Regions from separate parts of the Vibrio sp. KUL78 genome, predicted to be linked through region 2. Evidence: predicted binding sites of a transcription regulator. Region 2 holds the regulator's gene; the other holds the start of a gene.
What was found. The regulator PurR, encoded in region 2, represses purine synthesis genes. The targets are predictions, from matches to a motif close to TNANGNAAACGTTTNCNTNA.
Positions count from the first base shown of each region.

Region 1: glyA (serine hydroxymethyltransferase) is a predicted target of PurR. The motif match lies at 4,074-4,093, and genes of this name have one in related genera.

Region 1 covers NZ_AP045837.1:2,797,796-2,806,187, reverse strand. Annotated here, with positions in the region: gene treB (PTS trehalose transporter subunit IIBC) at 1-1,257, shown strand, start outside; gene treC (alpha,alpha-phosphotrehalase) at 1,339-3,021, shown strand; gene AC6I8Y_RS13085 (YitT family protein) at 3,201-3,800, opposite strand; gene glyA (serine hydroxymethyltransferase) at 4,149-5,399, shown strand; gene AC6I8Y_RS13075 (hypothetical protein) at 5,481-5,810, opposite strand; gene lipA (lipoyl synthase) at 6,002-6,967, opposite strand; partial or broken gene lipB (lipoyl(octanoyl) transferase LipB) at 6,972-7,614, opposite strand; gene ybeD (DUF493 family protein YbeD) at 7,791-8,069, opposite strand; gene AC6I8Y_RS13055 (serine hydrolase) at 8,213-8,392, opposite strand, start outside.
Region 2 covers NZ_AP045837.1:1,136,149-1,144,540, forward strand. Annotated here, with positions in the region: gene glgC (glucose-1-phosphate adenylyltransferase) at 1-1,210, shown strand, start outside; gene glgA (glycogen synthase GlgA) at 1,212-2,669, shown strand; gene AC6I8Y_RS05570 (alpha/beta fold hydrolase) at 2,819-3,616, shown strand; gene AC6I8Y_RS05575 (putative signal transducing protein) at 3,597-3,929, opposite strand; gene AC6I8Y_RS05580 (TVP38/TMEM64 family protein) at 3,930-4,613, opposite strand; gene AC6I8Y_RS05585 (TfoX/Sxy family DNA transformation protein) at 4,732-5,322, opposite strand; cyclic di-GMP riboswitch class I at 5,440-5,528, opposite strand; gene purR (HTH-type transcriptional repressor PurR) at 5,707-6,711, opposite strand; gene torD (molecular chaperone TorD) at 7,048-7,701, opposite strand; gene torR (two-component system response regulator TorR) at 7,983-8,392, shown strand, end outside.

The DNA.
Region 1 (8,392 bases), 1.7 Mb from region 2:
TTTACCAATGCCGGTCAGTTCCAAGTGGTAATTGGTACTGAGGTCGACGAAGTTTACAAAATGCTGATTGACTCAGCAGGTAAGAAGGCGGCGTCTAAAGACGATGCCAAGCTGGCCGCTCGTCAGAACATGAACTTTCTAGAGCGTGGTATTTCGCACCTAGCCGAAATTTTTGTTCCCCTTTTGCCGGCGATTATCACGGGTGGTTTGATTCTTGGTTTCCGCAACGTTATCGGCGACATCCGTATGTTCGATGGCAAAACCTTAGTGGAAATCAGCCAGTTCTGGGCAACCGTTCACTCGTTCTTGTGGCTAATTGGTGAGGCGATCTTCTTCTTCCTACCGGTTGGCGTGTGTTGGTCTACGGTGAAGAAGCTGGGCGGTACGCCAATTCTTGGTATCACGCTGGGTGTCACCTTGGTATCGCCTCAACTGATGAATGCCTATCTCATTGGTAAAGAAGTGCCAGAGGTTTGGGATTTCGGATTGTTTGTGATTGAGAAGGTGGGTTATCAGGCCCAGGTTATCCCGGCGATGCTCGCGGGTGTGGCATTGGCGCTTATTGAAACCAACCTAAAGCGCATTGTCCCAAGTTACCTGTATCTGGTTGTGGTGCCATTCGTTTCAATCATTCTGTCGGTCATTCTTGCTCACGCCTTCATCGGTCCGTTTGGTCGCGTGCTCGGTGATGGCGTTGCGTTTGCGGCTAAAGCGGCGATGACGGGTGATTTTGCAGTACTGGGTTCTATGGTGTTTGGCTTCTTGTACGCACCATTGGTGATTACTGGTATCCACCACACAACCAATGCTGTTGACCTTCAGCTTATGCAAGACCTAGGTGGCACGCCAATCTGGCCTCTGATTGCACTGTCTAATATCGCTCAAGCATCTGCGGTTGTTGGCATCATCATTATCAGTAAGCGTGAGGGTGAGCGTGATATCTCAGTTCCAGCCGCTATCTCGGCTTACTTAGGTGTCACAGAGCCAGCTATGTACGGCATTAACCTTAAGTACAAGTTCCCAATGCTCAGCGCAATGATTGGTAGCGCAATTGCAGCCGCTATCTGTGGCAGCGCTGGCGTGATGGCGAACGGTATCGGTGTGGGCGGTCTACCGGGCATCTTATCGATTCAGCCTCAATACTGGATGGTGTATCTCATGGCGATGTTAGTCGCAATGGCCGTGCCGATTATGCTTACTTTGTTCCTGTACAAACGCGCTCAATCAAAAGGTGAGCTAGAGCTTGCGAGCGCGTAACCCCCATTAGTGGCTCATCTTGAGCCACTTCTTTGCTTTTTATTTTGACGAATTTCCAAATTGGTAAGTGAGATTAAACCTATGAGTCAAACTGCTCAAAAAGACTGGTGGAAAACAGCCACGATTTATCAAATCTATCCGAAGAGTTTTTGCGATAGCGGTGATAAAGGGATGGGGGATATCAAAGGAATTACCTCGAAGCTTGATTACTTAGCGAAGTTAGGTGTAGACGCCATCTGGTTAACTCCAGTGTATGCCTCGCCAATGATAGATAATGGTTACGATATCTCCGATTACTACGCCATTAACCCTGACTTTGGCACCATGCAAGACTTTGATGAGCTGCTCGCAGCTGCCCATCAGAAAGGTATCCGCATCATTATGGATATCGTAGTCAACCACACCTCGACCGAGCATCAGTGGTTCCAGTCGGCATTGGGGGACAAACAAAGTCCGTACCGTGATTATTACATCTGGAAACCAAACGAAGGCAAACTACCTAATAACTGGCAGTCAAAGTTTGGTGGCTCTGCATGGGCATTGGACGAGGCCACCGATGAATACTATCTGCACCTATTTGCCAAAGAGCAGGCTGACCTTAACTGGGAAAACCCAAAAGTTCGCGAAGAAGTAAAACAGGTCATCGAGTTCTGGGCGCAGAAAGGGGTGGATGGCTTTAGGCTGGATGTGATCAACCTTATCTCAAAACAGCAAGACTTCGCTGATGATGATATTGGTGATGGCCGCCGTTTTTACACAGATGGTCCGCGCGTCCATGAGTATTTACAGGAAATCAGTGAAGCGGTATTCCAGAAGTACGGCTCGGTAACCGTTGGTGAAATGTCGTCTACGACGCTAGAGCATTGCCAGCAGTACAGTTCACTGGATGGCAAAGAGCTTTCGATGGTATTCAATTTCCACCACCTAAAAGTGGATTACCCTAATGGTGACAAGTGGACGAAGGCAGACTTCGACTTCCTGCAGCTAAAACAGATTTTCAACCACTGGCAAACAGGCCTAAATGGTCAAGGGTGGGGGGCGCTATTCTGGTGTAACCACGACCAACCTCGCGTAGTGAGTCGTCTTGGTAATGATCAGCAATACCGAAATGAGTCGGCAAAAATGTTGGCAGCCTCTGTCCATCTGATGCAAGGCACACCTTATATTTATCAAGGTGAAGAGATCGGCATGACCAATCCGGGCTTCACGGATATGAGCCAGTATCGTGATGTCGAAAGCCTTAATATGTATCAGCTGATGGTGGAACAGGGCGATACCTCTCATGAGGATATGATGGCTATCCTGAGACAGAAATCTCGAGATAACTCTCGCACCCCGATGCAGTGGAACGACAGCAAACACGCGGGCTTTACCCAAGGTACACCTTGGATTGGCGTTGCTGAAAACTATCCTCAGATCAACGCTGAGGCAGCGGTTGAAGATGAGCAGTCGGTATTCTACTTCTATCAAGAGCTTATCGCGCTTCGTAAGCAGTTAGCGGTGATTAATGATGGTAGCTATGTTGATTTGTTCCCAGAGCACTCTGAGGTTCATGGTTACTTGCGTGAGAGTGAGGATGCGATGCTGCTGTGTTTGAACAACTATTATGGTGAGGAGACTCGCGTGGTGTTGCCGGAGCAGTTTGATGGTTTGGTGAGTCGTGCTGTGTTGAGTAACTATGGGGTTGTTGGTGAGGTTGAGTTGATGGGTGAGGTGGTTTTGAGGCCTTATGAGGCGTTGGTGTTGTTGATTGGGAAAAACTAAGAGCAAGATCAAGAGCTTGACCCCCTCTAGCTCCCCCTTATAAAGGGGAGAACCAGTGCTCGTTACTTACGTAACATTGCACCTTTACATAAGGCGATGCGATAGCGAGCCAGTAGTTCCTCCCCTTTATAAGGGGAGGCTAGGAGGGGTAAACGAGCGAAGCGAGTAAAGCACCCACCTCACCCATAAGTCACCACATACCTCGTCGGCTTATGATTCATCGCCAGCACCAAATTCAACATCACCGCACCTAGTATCGAAATCCCAATAATCGATGGCGACACAAAGAAGAATGAAGCTACAAGAATGGCACAATCAATCGCCATCTGAGTTTTACCAACCGATATTCCAAACTTGTCCTGAATAAACAGACACAACACATTAAAGCCACCGAGGCTTGAGCGGTGCCTGAAGAGAATCAGCATACCAAGACCCATCAATAAGCCACCGGCGATCGCGCAGTAGATGGTATTGACGTTATCTAACGTGACCACTCGATGCATGTTGTCCGTAATAATAGACACCAAGGCACCAGAGATGGCGCTGCTGGCAGCAAAGCGTTTGCCAAAGCGTTTCCATGCAAGTAGGTAAAACGGGCTGTTTAGGGCGAAATAAAGCGTACCAAAAGAAATCGGTACAAACTGGCTCATAAGAAGGGCGAGACCTGTAGTTCCGCCAGTCAAAAGTTGAGCCGACTGAAGAAAGAATATTCCCTGAGCGACGATAAAGGTGCCAGTAAGAATCGCTATCCAGTCTTCTTTACGTGAGTGTTTTTGCATCAATTCTAAATTCTTCTAATCAATAAACGGCGCAATATTATTGAAAAGTTGATGTTTTCGGTAGCTTGAAGGGGAAATTTACGGTAAACCTATGTAATTCAATTTTTACACTGTGTAAATGGAATTATTGACACTTAGTGCCCGTGATAACGCCGATTTATCGGCGGATATGATGAAGCCTAAGGTTCACTATGAAAAAACTGCATGAGAAATTTCCAATTTTCTCTTTATGACCTAGATCAAATTATGTATGATGCAAGTCATCAAATGTGGTGACGAAAACGTTTGCTTTTGGTCATTGAGTGGTTTTTTTGAAACTTTCAGAACAATCTGAGTCAGGAGATACAGATGCTTAAGCGTGATATGAACATCGCTGATTACGATGCGGAGCTATTTGCAGCAATTCAAGAAGAGACACTACGTCAAGAAGAGCACATCGAGCTTATCGCTTCGGAAAACTACACTAGCCCTCGCGTAATGGAAGCGCAAGGCTCTCAGCTAACCAACAAGTATGCTGAAGGCTACCCAGGTAAGCGCTACTACGGTGGTTGTGAGTATGTTGATAAAGCGGAAGCACTAGCGATTGATCGTGCTTGTGAGCTATTTGGTTGTGAGTACGCGAACGTTCAGCCGCACTCTGGTTCTCAAGCGAACAGCGCAGTATACATGGCGCTACTTAACCCAGGCGACACAGTTCTAGGTATGAGCCTAGCGCACGGTGGTCACCTGACTCACGGTTCACCAGTAAACTTCTCTGGTAAGCACTACAACGTTATCCCTTACGGAATCGACGAAGCTGGCCAAATCAACTACGACGAGATGGAACAGCTTGCTGTTGAGCATAAGCCTAAGATGATCATCGGTGGTTTCTCTGCATACAGCCAAATTGTAGACTGGGCTCGCATGCGTGAGATCGCAGACAAGGTTGACGCTTACCTATTCGTTGATATGGCGCACGTAGCGGGTCTTATCGCTGCAGGTGTTTACCCAACGCCAGTGCCACACGCTCACGTGGTAACAACAACAACGCACAAGACTCTAGCAGGTCCGCGCGGTGGTCTTATCCTGTCTAACGCAGGTGAAGACATGTACAAGAAACTGAACTCTGCTGTATTCCCTGGTGGTCAGGGTGGTCCTCTAATGCACGTTATCGCTGGTAAAGCAGTGGCGTTCAAAGAAGCGATGGAGCCAGAGTTTAAAGAGTACCAAGCACGCGTTGTCAAGAATGCAAAAGCGATGGTTGCCCAGTTCCAAGAGCGCGGTTACAAGATCGTCTCTAACGGTACTGAAAACCACCTGTTCCTTGTTGACCTAATCGACAAAGACATCACTGGTAAAGAAGCAGATGCCGCGCTAGGTGCAGCAAACATCACTGTGAACAAGAACTCAGTACCAAATGACCCGCGTAGCCCATTCGTAACGTCTGGTATCCGTGTTGGTTCTCCTGCGATCACTCGCCGTGGCTTCACTGAAGCAGATGCGACTGAGCTTGCTAACTGGATGTGTGACGTTCTAGACAACATCAACGATGCATCAGTAATCGAAGCAACGAAAGCGAAAGTACTAGAGATCTGTAAGCGCCTACCTGTTTACGCGTAATTCTCTACTGCTGAAACGCAAAGAAAAAAGCGAGCTAAATGCTCGCTTTTTTAGTGCCTGAAACTTGAAGGTCACGGGGTATTACTTATTGATGTTAAGCAACGTGCCTGATTTGCATCGGAATGAGTAATACTTACGGCTCTCACTAAACTGACCCAAGCCTTCGCCATTACAGTAATCAATGTTGATATCACGCATGATATCCAATGTCTTCTCGCTGTTAAGGGCGAACTTAGCACCGTCCTTACAAACGATACGAACGCGACCATCGTCGCTGACCGAGTATAGGTTCACTTCAGTGTTACATAGCTCGAATGACGCTTCTAAATAGTTGTCTTGCTGAGTGTTTTGCGCACAACCTGCGATCACTGTTGCCGCTAGAATCGGCAAGCCAATTTTCAATAACTTCATGCTACATCCTTGATTGGGTGAAACTTTTTCTTTAAGCCTACCTAAAAATAGCAAAAATGCGAGTATGAGATTGTCATGTTGCATATTTTTCTCAAAAAAAACACGGATTGCTTCAACAGCGAACCCGTGTCTCTTGTTCCGAAAAAGGCAATGTTACTTCAAAGAAGCTATGTTCCTTCAAAAAGACAAAGCTATTTCACTTCTTCGCCTTTTGCTTGCAAGTCTGCATGGTAAGACGAGCGAACAAATGGACCACATGCTGCATGGGTAAAGCCCAGCTCTAATGCGATCTCTTTTAGCTCATCAAACTCTGATGGTGGCACGTAACGCTCTACGGGCAAGTGGTGACGACTTGGCGCTAGGTATTGGCCTAGAGTTAGCATGGTAACGCCGTGAGCGCGAAGATCTTTGAGTACTTCAACGATCTCTTCTTTGGTTTCACCTAGACCCATCATCAAGCCAGACTTGGTTGGTACGTCTGGATGCATCTCTTTAAATTTCTGAAGAAGTTGCAGTGACCATTTGTAGTTCGCACCTGGACGCGCTTTGCGATATAGGCGAGGCGCTGTCTCTAGGTTGTGGTTAAACACGTCTGGCGGGTTATCTTTTAGTGCCTCAAGCGCTACATCCATACGGCCGCGGAAGTCAGGTACCAAGGTCTCGATGCGGATCTCTGGGTTAAGTGCGCGGATTTCACGGTTACAGTCTGCAAAGTGCTGAGCGCCACCATCACGGAGGTCGTCACGGTCAACAGAGGTCACCACGACGTATTTAAGCTTCATATCTTTGATGGTTTGAGCAAGCTTTTGCGGCTCACCCGCTTCAGGTGCATTTGGACGGCCATGAGCTACATCGCAGAAAGGGCAACGACGAGTACAGATAGCACCAAGGATCATAAAAGTTGCCGTACCGTGGTTAAAACACTCAGCCAGGTTAGGGCATGATGCTTCCTCACATACCGAGTGAAGATCGTTTTTGCGCATCGCAGACTTGATGTCTTGAATACGTTGGCTGTCTGCTGGCAGCTTGATCTTCATCCATTCAGGTTTACGAAGGATTTCTTTTTGCTCGGTAGGCATGTTCTTTACGGGAATCAGTGCCATCTTGTCAGCGTCACGGTATTTGACGCCTTTTTCCATTTGGATAGGTTTGCTCATCGTCTTATGCTTCTTCGCTGAATTCTACTTGCTCGTAATCAAGTATTTCTAATAGTGCTTTGATCATTTGGTCTTCGACAGTCGAGACCTCTTTAGGACCACCCAGCTGGCTCACTTGAACCATTTCCATCCCAGCATAGCCACAAGGGTTGATACGAAGGAAAGGGGAGAGATCCATATTTATGTTGAGTGCCAGTCCGTGGAATGAGCACCCTTTACGGATACGCAGACCGAGCGAACAGACTTTTTTACCATCGACATACACTCCAGGGGCATCCGGTCGTGCTGCTGACTCAATATCATACGCGTTAAGTGTCTTGATAACGAGGTTTTCGATGTGCGTAACCAGCTCGCGAACGCCAAGCTTTTTACGACGTAAGTTGATAAGAAAGTAGGCCACGAGCTGACCAGGACCATGGTAGGTTACCTGACCGCCGCGATCGCTTTGAATGACGGGGATATCACCAGTATTGAGTAGGTGCTCTTCTTTTACCTGCTTGTCCCTGAGTAAAGACAGGGTTGTGTTCCACTAACCACACTTCGTCTCGTGTGTCGTCTGTTCGATTGTCAGTGAAATCATGCATGGCTTTCCAGACAGGTTCATAGTCTTTTCGCCCAAGCTTCCTTACAACTAGCTGATTTTCCACCAGTCACCTCGCTGCCACTTAATAAAGTATTCGCATTATAAACATGTTGATGGTTTTGAACTACCAATAAATAACGAATTCTTAACCAATGTATGATGCGGATTTTTTATCTTATTGATAAATAAAAAAGAAAGCAGCCTAAGCTGCTTTCAAAAAAAATTTAAAGTTTCAAATTTTTACAGAACCATGCGAACAATGTCGATCTCACCAAGTTCTTTATAAAGGGTCTCTACCTGCTCGATTGAGGTTGCTGTGATGTTGATAGATACAGCATGGTAGTTGCCTTTCGCACTTGGCTTAATGGTTGGGCTGTAGTCCCCTGGCGCGTGGCGTTGGATCACTTCCAACACTTTTTCAGGAAGTTCTGGTTTTGCGTAACCCATCACTTTGAAGGTAAAAGAGCAAGGGAACTCTAGTAGGTCTTTGAGTTTTGCATCAGAGTTGATGGTCAACATAATAGGGACTCCAAAAAATACCAATTCTTTATAACGGTGCGAATAGTAATGCCTTACGTGGACGATCTCAAGCCAATGAAAAAGTAAAGCCGCTTTAAGCGGCTTTACGATGACTCGATTACTTTTGCGTTAAACGCTAAGGCTTAGAAAAAGCTCTTGAAAAGTAATACGATGTAATCCCACAAGCGGCTGAACAGGCTACCTTCTTGAACATCTTCAAGAGCAAGCAGCGGGTATTCAGCTACGTCTTCGCCTTCTAGTTGATAGTATAGCTTACCAACTACATCGCCTTTAGATATTGGTGCTTCTAGCTGTTTTTCAAG
Region 2 (8,392 bases):
TGTTTTAGGAATGATCCTTGCTGGAGGCGAAGGTTCTCGCCTACGTCCTCTTACGGAATCTCGCAGTAAGCCTGCAGTCCCTTTTGGAGGAAGCTATCGCCTTATAGATTTCGCACTTAATAATTTTATTAATGCGGACTTGATGCGAATTTACGTTCTTACCCAATTTAAATCTCAATCCCTGTATCAGCATATGCGCAAAGGTTGGAACCTGACGGGCATCACTGACCGATTTATTGACCCAATCCCAGCTCAGATGCGCGACGGTAAACGTTGGTATGAAGGCACCGCTGATGCTATCTACCAAAACGTTCGCTTTGTCGAACTTGCTAACCCTGAGCATGTTTGTATCTTTGGTTCTGACCATATCTACAAGATGGATATCCGTCAGATGTTAGACTTCCACAAACGTAGTGAGGCGAAACTTACGGTTTCTGCGCTGCGTATGCCGTTGGAAGAAGCATCAGAGTTTGGTGTTATCGAGGTCGATGAAGCCGGTAAAATGATTGGTTTTGAAGAGAAACCAGAGAACCCGAAATCGATTCCTGGTCACCCTGACATGGCGCTTGTGTCTATGGGTAACTACATCTTTGAAGCAGAAAGCTTATGCAAAGAGCTCCGTCTTGATGCTGAGAATGAAAACTCTAGCCACGATTTTGGTAAAGACATTATTCCTAAGATGTTCCCTGAAGGTGGCGTTTATGTTTATGATTTCTCTACCAATAAAATCAGCGGCGAAAAGGATACAACGTACTGGCGTGATGTAGGTACTATCGACTCGTACTGGGCGGCTCATATGGATCTGCTTCATGAAGACCCAGAGTTCTCACTGTACAACCGAAAATGGCCACTGCATACGTATTACCCACCGTTGCCACCTGCCACCTTTGTGGATGCTGAGCACGAAAAGATCAAAGTTACCGATAGCTTAATTGCTGGTGGTAGTTACGTACGTGGTTCGTCAATCTTCAAATCAGTACTAGGATTCAGAAGTAACATTGCTGCTGGTTCTATTGTGAGTGAATCTGTTATTCTAGGTGACGTTAAGATTGGTGCAGGCTGTACAATCAAGCGCGCAATCATTGACAAGAATGTTGAAATTGCCCCTGGAACTGTGATCGGTGAAGATCTAGAACTCGACGCGAAGCGTTTCCATGTGTCTCCAGGTGGCATCGTTGTCATCAAAAAAGGGACAAAAGTTGGATTCTAGAATGAGAAACATAGACGTATGGTTTCCAGTTTCAGAAGTTCAGGGACTTATTAAAAGTGGAGGCTTGGCAGATGTTGCCAAGGCTCTGCCGAAAGCTCTGCAAGAACTTGGCAAGGACGTAGCCATCACTCTGCCAGGCTACCAAAAACTACCAAACAAGGATCAGTATGAGTTCGTGCTAGCCACTGAGCTAGAGCATTGGCCTCATACACCTTATCAAGTCAAGAAAACCCATCTCGATGGTGTCGAAGTCTACGTCATTGAATGTGACCGTTACTTTGACCGTCCAGAACTGTATGCAGAACACAATCGAGCGTACGCTGATAATGGCGAGCGTTTTGGATTTTTCGCAGCAGCCAGTCTGGATGTGTTACCAAAGCTAGGCATTAAGCCTGCAATTATTCATGCGAATGATTGGCACACAGGTCTTATCCCATTCTTACTTAAGACTCGTTACGCTGAAGATGAGCGTTTTCATGGTACTAAGTCAGTACTGACAGTACACAACGCGATTTTCAAAGGGATTTTCTCTTACAGTCAGTTAGAGATTATTCCTGAGCTTCATCTCTCTGGAATGGAGTTTCTACAGTACGGTGATGGCTGGGTAAGTACATTGCGAGCGGGTATCGCTTTTGCAGATAAGATCAACGCAGTGAGCCCTAACTATGCCGCTGAGCTGGTGACACCGTTAGGCTCGCATGGCTTGGTTGATGATTTCGTTCATCGCGCCAAAGATCTCCATGGCATCGTTAATGGATGCGATTACTCAGAGTGGAACCCAAGCCACGATGAGTATTTGCCTAAGCATTACAGTGATGACCTAGAGAGCATGCTAGCGGGTAAGCTCGCATCGAAAACAGCGCTACAAAAAGAGCTCGGCCTGCCAGAGCGTGAAGTGCCGATGATTGGCATGGTTTGTCGCTTGACGCACCAAAAAGGTTTTCACTACATCCTTCCTATTTTGGATAAGTTCCTAAAAAATGACGTTCAAGTCGTCATTATTGGTACGGGTGAGCCACAAATTGCTTCTCATCTTAATGACCTAGCGGAAGAGTTTTCAGATAAGTTGGCGTTTGTAGAAGCTTACAGCAATCGCTTTGCTCATTTGGTAGAAGCAGGGTCAGACTTCTTCCTAATGCCTTCTGAGTTTGAAGCGTGTGGGTTGAACCAGATTTATAGTATGGCTTATGGTACGTTGCCAATCGTACGTAAAGTCGGCGGTTTGAAAGACACGGTTATTGATTTTGATGATGACCCTAACAATGCCACTGGTTTTGGTTTTGTTGAGCCTTGCCATGATGCTTTGTTAATTGTCCTGCAACGCGCACTGCTATTCTATCTGCAACACCCTGAGCAGATGCATGAAATGCAGCTTCGCTCAATGCGAAAAGACTTCAGTTGGACTGAGTCAGCCAAAGAGTACGTCAAGATGTACGACCTGGCGCTCGAGGCAAACTAGAGCAAAAACTGAAAAGCGGCGTTATGCCGCTTTTTTTATAATCGACTACACTTGTAAATCATTTTTACCAAAATTCCTGTGAGTTTTTGTCCGTAAAACGGCGAATTATGGTAACGTAACGCCCACATACATCACGAAACTTGAGAACTATGTCAGAGAGCTTGCTATTCCATAAAACTTATCAGCACCCAACGAGTAATGAGTGGGTGGTATTCGTACATGGGGCAGGTGGAAGCTCAAACATATGGTTTAAACAGATTCGTGCTTACCGAGAGCACTTTAACCTGCTGTTTATTGATCTGCGCGGTCACGGTAAGTCAAACCAACTCCTTAAAGACATTATGTCGAACAAGTACACCTTTAAAGAGGTGACGATGGATATCGTCAAAGTACTTGATCACCTTAAAATTCAGTCAGCCCATTTTGTCGGTATGTCTTTGGGAACGATTATTGTGCGCAACATTGCCGAGTTGGCACACTCCCGAGTTCGTTCCATGGTCTTAGGCGGTGCGGTCACTCGCTTTAATACTCGCTCGCAAATTCTGGTGAAAATTGGCAACTGGAGTAAGCACATTATCCCTTATATGTGGCTTTACAGCTTGTTCGCGTATATTGTCATGCCGCAAAAAGGCCAAAAAGAGTCACGATTGTTATTCGTCCGAGAGGCGAAAAAGCTGTGCCAAAAAGAGTTCAAGCGTTGGTACCGCCTAACGACAGAAGTGAACCCTCTCAACCGCTACTTTAAAGACCGAGAGTTGCCGATTCCGACTTTGTATCTGATGGGGGATAAAGACTATATGTTTATTAAGCCAGTCAAAGAGATGGTGGCTGAACATAAGTCCAGCCGTCTATTAGAGATCAAAGATTGTGGTCATGTGTGCAATGTTGAGCGTCCAGAAGAGTTCAATAAGCACTCAATAGATTTCATTAAGTCTGTGGCATCGTAGCTGTTTGTGGCGTCTGACAGTTCCAGCAGACGCCAAATTGCGCTTCGTTAGTCTCGTGGCAAGCTGAACATACCCACGGCACGTTACCGCTTTTCTCAGCCTGTTTTTGCCAATCTTGAATGACAGCTCGTGCCATCATTTCTTGCTCTCTGTTGAAAAGCCAAACGTAGGGTAGAGAACTTTCGTCAAACGGTACTTCCCCTCGTAACCCAAAAACACCTTCGCCTCGTACTTCACACTCTATACCTTCAGCCATCAACTGCTGTTGGACAATATGTGTTTCTGGTGGGTTATTGCCTACAAATATCTTCATCTATTCCTGTACCTGTGGTGAGCGAGAGATTTTTCCCATAATCCATTTGGCAATAAGTGGGAACAAACCGAGTAGGGCAAACGATGCCAACACGGTAGGGGAAACAATGCCTGATAGACTGTCAATGTTCGCTAGCTGGGTACCTGCATTGAGGTATACTGCAGTTCCTGGCAGCATGCCCAGTTGACTCACCAAGTAATACTTAGAGATTCGAATTGGCGTGAGACCCATTAATAAGTTAATCAAGAAAAATGGGAACACAGGAATGAGTCTTAGAGAAAATAGATAGAAAGCACCGTCTTTTTCGACACCTTTATTGATCGTCTCAAGTTTCGAACCGAACTTACTTTGTACCCAATCGCGAAGTAGGAAGCGACTGCTCAAGAATGCCAATGTAGCGCCTATGGTACTCGCAAATGAAACAAGCAGTAAACTAGTCCAAAAGCCAAACAGTGCAGCGCCAAGTAAGGTAACCACGGCAGCGCCTGGAACGGAGAATGCAGTAATCGCTATGTAAGCGAAGAAATAGGTGAGGGCAGCAGCCACGAAGTTCTCATTGATGTATTCACTCAGTGCTACTTGTTGTGCTTTTGCGTTTTCTAGTGTGAGGTGTTGACCAAAGTTGATGCCTAAGTAAATGACGACAGCAACCAAAACCAATCCTAGTATCAGCTTCTTGCTCATGACGATATCCTTTTGATGACTCAGTATTAGTGTAGTAGAAAGGATGAGTATGTTTTTCCTTTCAGCTAATACAAAAAAATCAGCCATAAGGCTGATTTTTTCTCGAGATTACCGTAGCTTAATTAATTAAGCTAGCCAGTTCATCTCTTTTAGTCTGAGGAATCACAGACCAATGAGTACCATTTATCGCACCTTCAAGAGCCCATAAAAGCTCTAAACCTACGGTACTTGAATGGGTTCTCTGAATGGCCTTGAAAGCCTCAACCGAACCATGATCCTGAAGTTCAACCACTGATTCAATGCCTGCTTTTTTGAGCATACGCTCAGTGGCAAGGCGAAGATTCGGAAGGTCTTTCAGGCGATTAGGTTTCGCTTCGGATTGTTGCTCTTTCTCAGTTTTCGCGAACTCGAGTGCCTGTTTAGCGTGATCGAGAATACCTTCTTGATCTTGCCAACAGTCTTCAGGTAACGCGAAGTACTTAGTAACAACGGGAAATCCACGCTTTTTATAAACATAAGGCTTGTAACCCAGTTTTTTGAAGGTGGATACGGTCTGACGGTTAGTTCTGATATGTAATTTGTTATTCACTGCTAAGGCAAACATCGTATCATCTACGAAGATGCCAAATCCCCCAAACATGGAGCGAGACTTTACTCTTCCAAGCTGAGCGAATAATTGCATTGAATTTTTTAGTATAGGATTATCCATGCTTTATTCTTTTCTCGGTGTTATTGATTGTGTCACCAGAATCAGGTCCGAGAGTATAGCAATCAGGTGTCAGAGCTCTGTTAGGCATATGCCATAACTGAGTCTTCTCCCCTTGCCATCGGCAACCCCGCTACCTATCAATTAAAAATTGGTTTAGGCCGGAGGCTTTGCGTCCCACCCTTTCAGATGGTTTGCCCTGTGCGTGACTTCATTAGAATAAATGAAAACGACATAAGCCTATGATTACTCCGTTGCAAAAATGTGATGTTGGTTCAAATAATGGCGGGTTATTTGTGCTTGAGGGTGCGTAAAAAACTAACAATCGAGAGAAGAAAACTTGAATGGGGTTCAAAAAAAGTGCCTAGAAAGGCACTTTTGTCAGCTCTATGTAAGGCTTTTGACAGAGTCTCGTTCAACAATCTCTGGGTGCATTTCGAAAATGCGCTTTTCATGACCTTTATCTTTGATTCGTTCTAATAGAATCTCAAACGCGTTTTTACCCACACGACGTTTAGGTTGGTGAACCGTGGTTAGAGGTGGCGAGAAGTACTCAGCCAGCTCAATATTATCGTATCCAATGACAGAGATATCTTCCGGTACGCGCACACCCAGTTGCTGCAGGCGACTCATTAAGCCAAACGCCATGGTGTCGTTGAAACAGAAGATAGCGGTCGGTCGGTCTTCCATTGCAGCAATACGGTTAGCAGCGATAACCGCTGTATCGCATTCGAAGTTGCCTTCAAGAATACGATCGTCTTTCATCTCGATACCTGCTTCAGCAAGGGCACGTTTGTAACCGATGATACGCTCTTGGCACACGGCTTTTTCTAGATGGCCACTCAGGCAGGCAATATCCGTGTGACCTTTTTCGATCAGGAACTTCGTTGCCAGATAACCGCCTTCTTCAGAGTTATCGATGATCTTGTCCGCTTGTGAGCTTTCTGGGCCCCAGTCCATGATAACTTTAGGAATGTCGGCGTGACGATCAAGCATCTCTAGCAGCTCTTCGGTAAGATCAGAGCACATCACGAGGATGCCATCCACGCGCTTCTCTGCCAGCATGCGAATGTAATCGCGTTGCTTTTCATACACGCCACCAGTGTTACATAGGATCAGCGTGTAGCCTTGGCGGTAGCAGTAGCTCTCAACACCATCGATAACCTCTGAAAAGAACAGGTTAGTTGATTGAGTCACTAACATACCGATGGTTTTTGTTGAGTTGCATTTTAAGCTACGTGCAACGGCGCTTGGTGCGTAGTTGAGTTCGTCGACCGCCGCCATCACTTTTTCTTGAGTTGCTTCAGCAACAAAGCGAGTCTTATTAATAACGTGGGATACTGTGGTCGTTGAAACGCCTGCAAGGCGGGCGACATCTTTAATAGTTGCCATAGTGATATCCTATTAGTCGCGGCTTGATAATTAACGTTGGTACCGCTTCAAGTATAGTGGTCTTTGCAAACATATAACGCTATGTTGTTGTAAACATAGTATTTGGCTGCGAAAACCGAAAGTTGCATGCAAGCCACGGCGAAAAAAGCTCAGAGCGTAGATTTCAACAGGTGTTTTTGGACACAAGTCCGCGTTGAATGCCAAGGGCATTTGCATTTAAACGGCGGATTGTAGACTTAGGTTTGAGCGCTGGCAATGACTTATCCAATAAATTTATAACTAAAGCGCAAATTAATTCTCACAGATGTGATGCAAGTGATTTGCGCTTTAGGTTGGCTAGTCTTGCTCACCCTCTAGGTAGGTGTAGTCAAGTTGGCAGAATGCTTCGAGTAGTTTAGCGGCAGAGGCATAAAACCCAAACTCGTCGTTAGTTTGGCATTTCGCAACAAACTGAGGTAGCCATGTCATCAAGTAGTTCTTGATGAACTCTGCTTGCTCGTGCAGCGCATCGTTCATATGTGCCTCAGCTTCAAGCTCATTGGAGCGAATGATTAAGTTGCCTAGGAAATCTAGCTCGATCGCGAGGTGATCCGCTGGCTCATTTAAGTCCTTATTCACTGCTACATTGTGCTTAGCTAAAAGATCTGCCATATCTTGTGCAGGTTGATCATTTAAAAGACCAGACTTACCAATATACATAGAGGCATAAGGCAGTGCGCCGTGCTTGTCCGACTTTAAAAATAGATCGCAAAAATCGGCAGAAAGCTCTAATTGTGCGTCTTCTCTGACTTGAAGGCGGTTCAAGGACTCTGTAAAGACCTGAATGGGTTCTTTTAGGGAAGGGTTTTCTCCTAAGCCAGATAAGAAAGAGCGAATTTCAGGGCTGTGGTATTTGTTGAGTTCATCATCAGTGAGCTCCGCAGCGAATAGGCTTGAAAGCCACCAATAGATTTCTGCGCGTTGCTCATTAAATGCTTTGATTTCTTGCATTTGAATAATCTCCAAAAATGATAACTCTATTTTAGCCAATAAAGATGAATAGCAATAACTTGTTGTGTGAAGAATTGAGTTAACTTATGAAAAAATAAGACAAAAATTAATTGCTTTAAGGGTAAGTTGACTCGAGTATTCGTTGCATATGAGACGCAATCGTTTTGGTTGTTTTGAATCAAAAAATAGTAAGGTTTCCATGCCTATGAGGGGATGTAGACTAGAATTGTGAATGTTTATGAATAGAATGTCCCTGTCATGACAAGATTGAGAAACCACAGATGAAATATCACGTTTTGGTTGTAGAAGATGACGTAGTCACTCGCAGTAAGCTGGCTGGTTACTTCGAAAATGAAGGCTACTTGGTTAGCGAAGCTGAAGATGGTCAGACGATGCGTCAGGTGCTGGAAGAATCCAGTATCGATCTCGTTATGTTAGATATTAACCTCCCTGGTGAAGATGGTTTGATGCTGACAAGAGAGTTAAGAAGTCAGTCAGACATTGGAATCATTTTGGTGACCGGTCGCACCGATAGTATTGACCGTATTGTTGGCCTTGAGATGGGGGCAGACGACTATGTCACTAAGCCGTTTGAGCTACGCGAACTGTTAGTGCGAGTAAAAAACCTATTGTGGCGTATTTCACTAGCGCGCAAACAGCCAGTACTTGAAGAGTCAGTGCAAAACGAGCA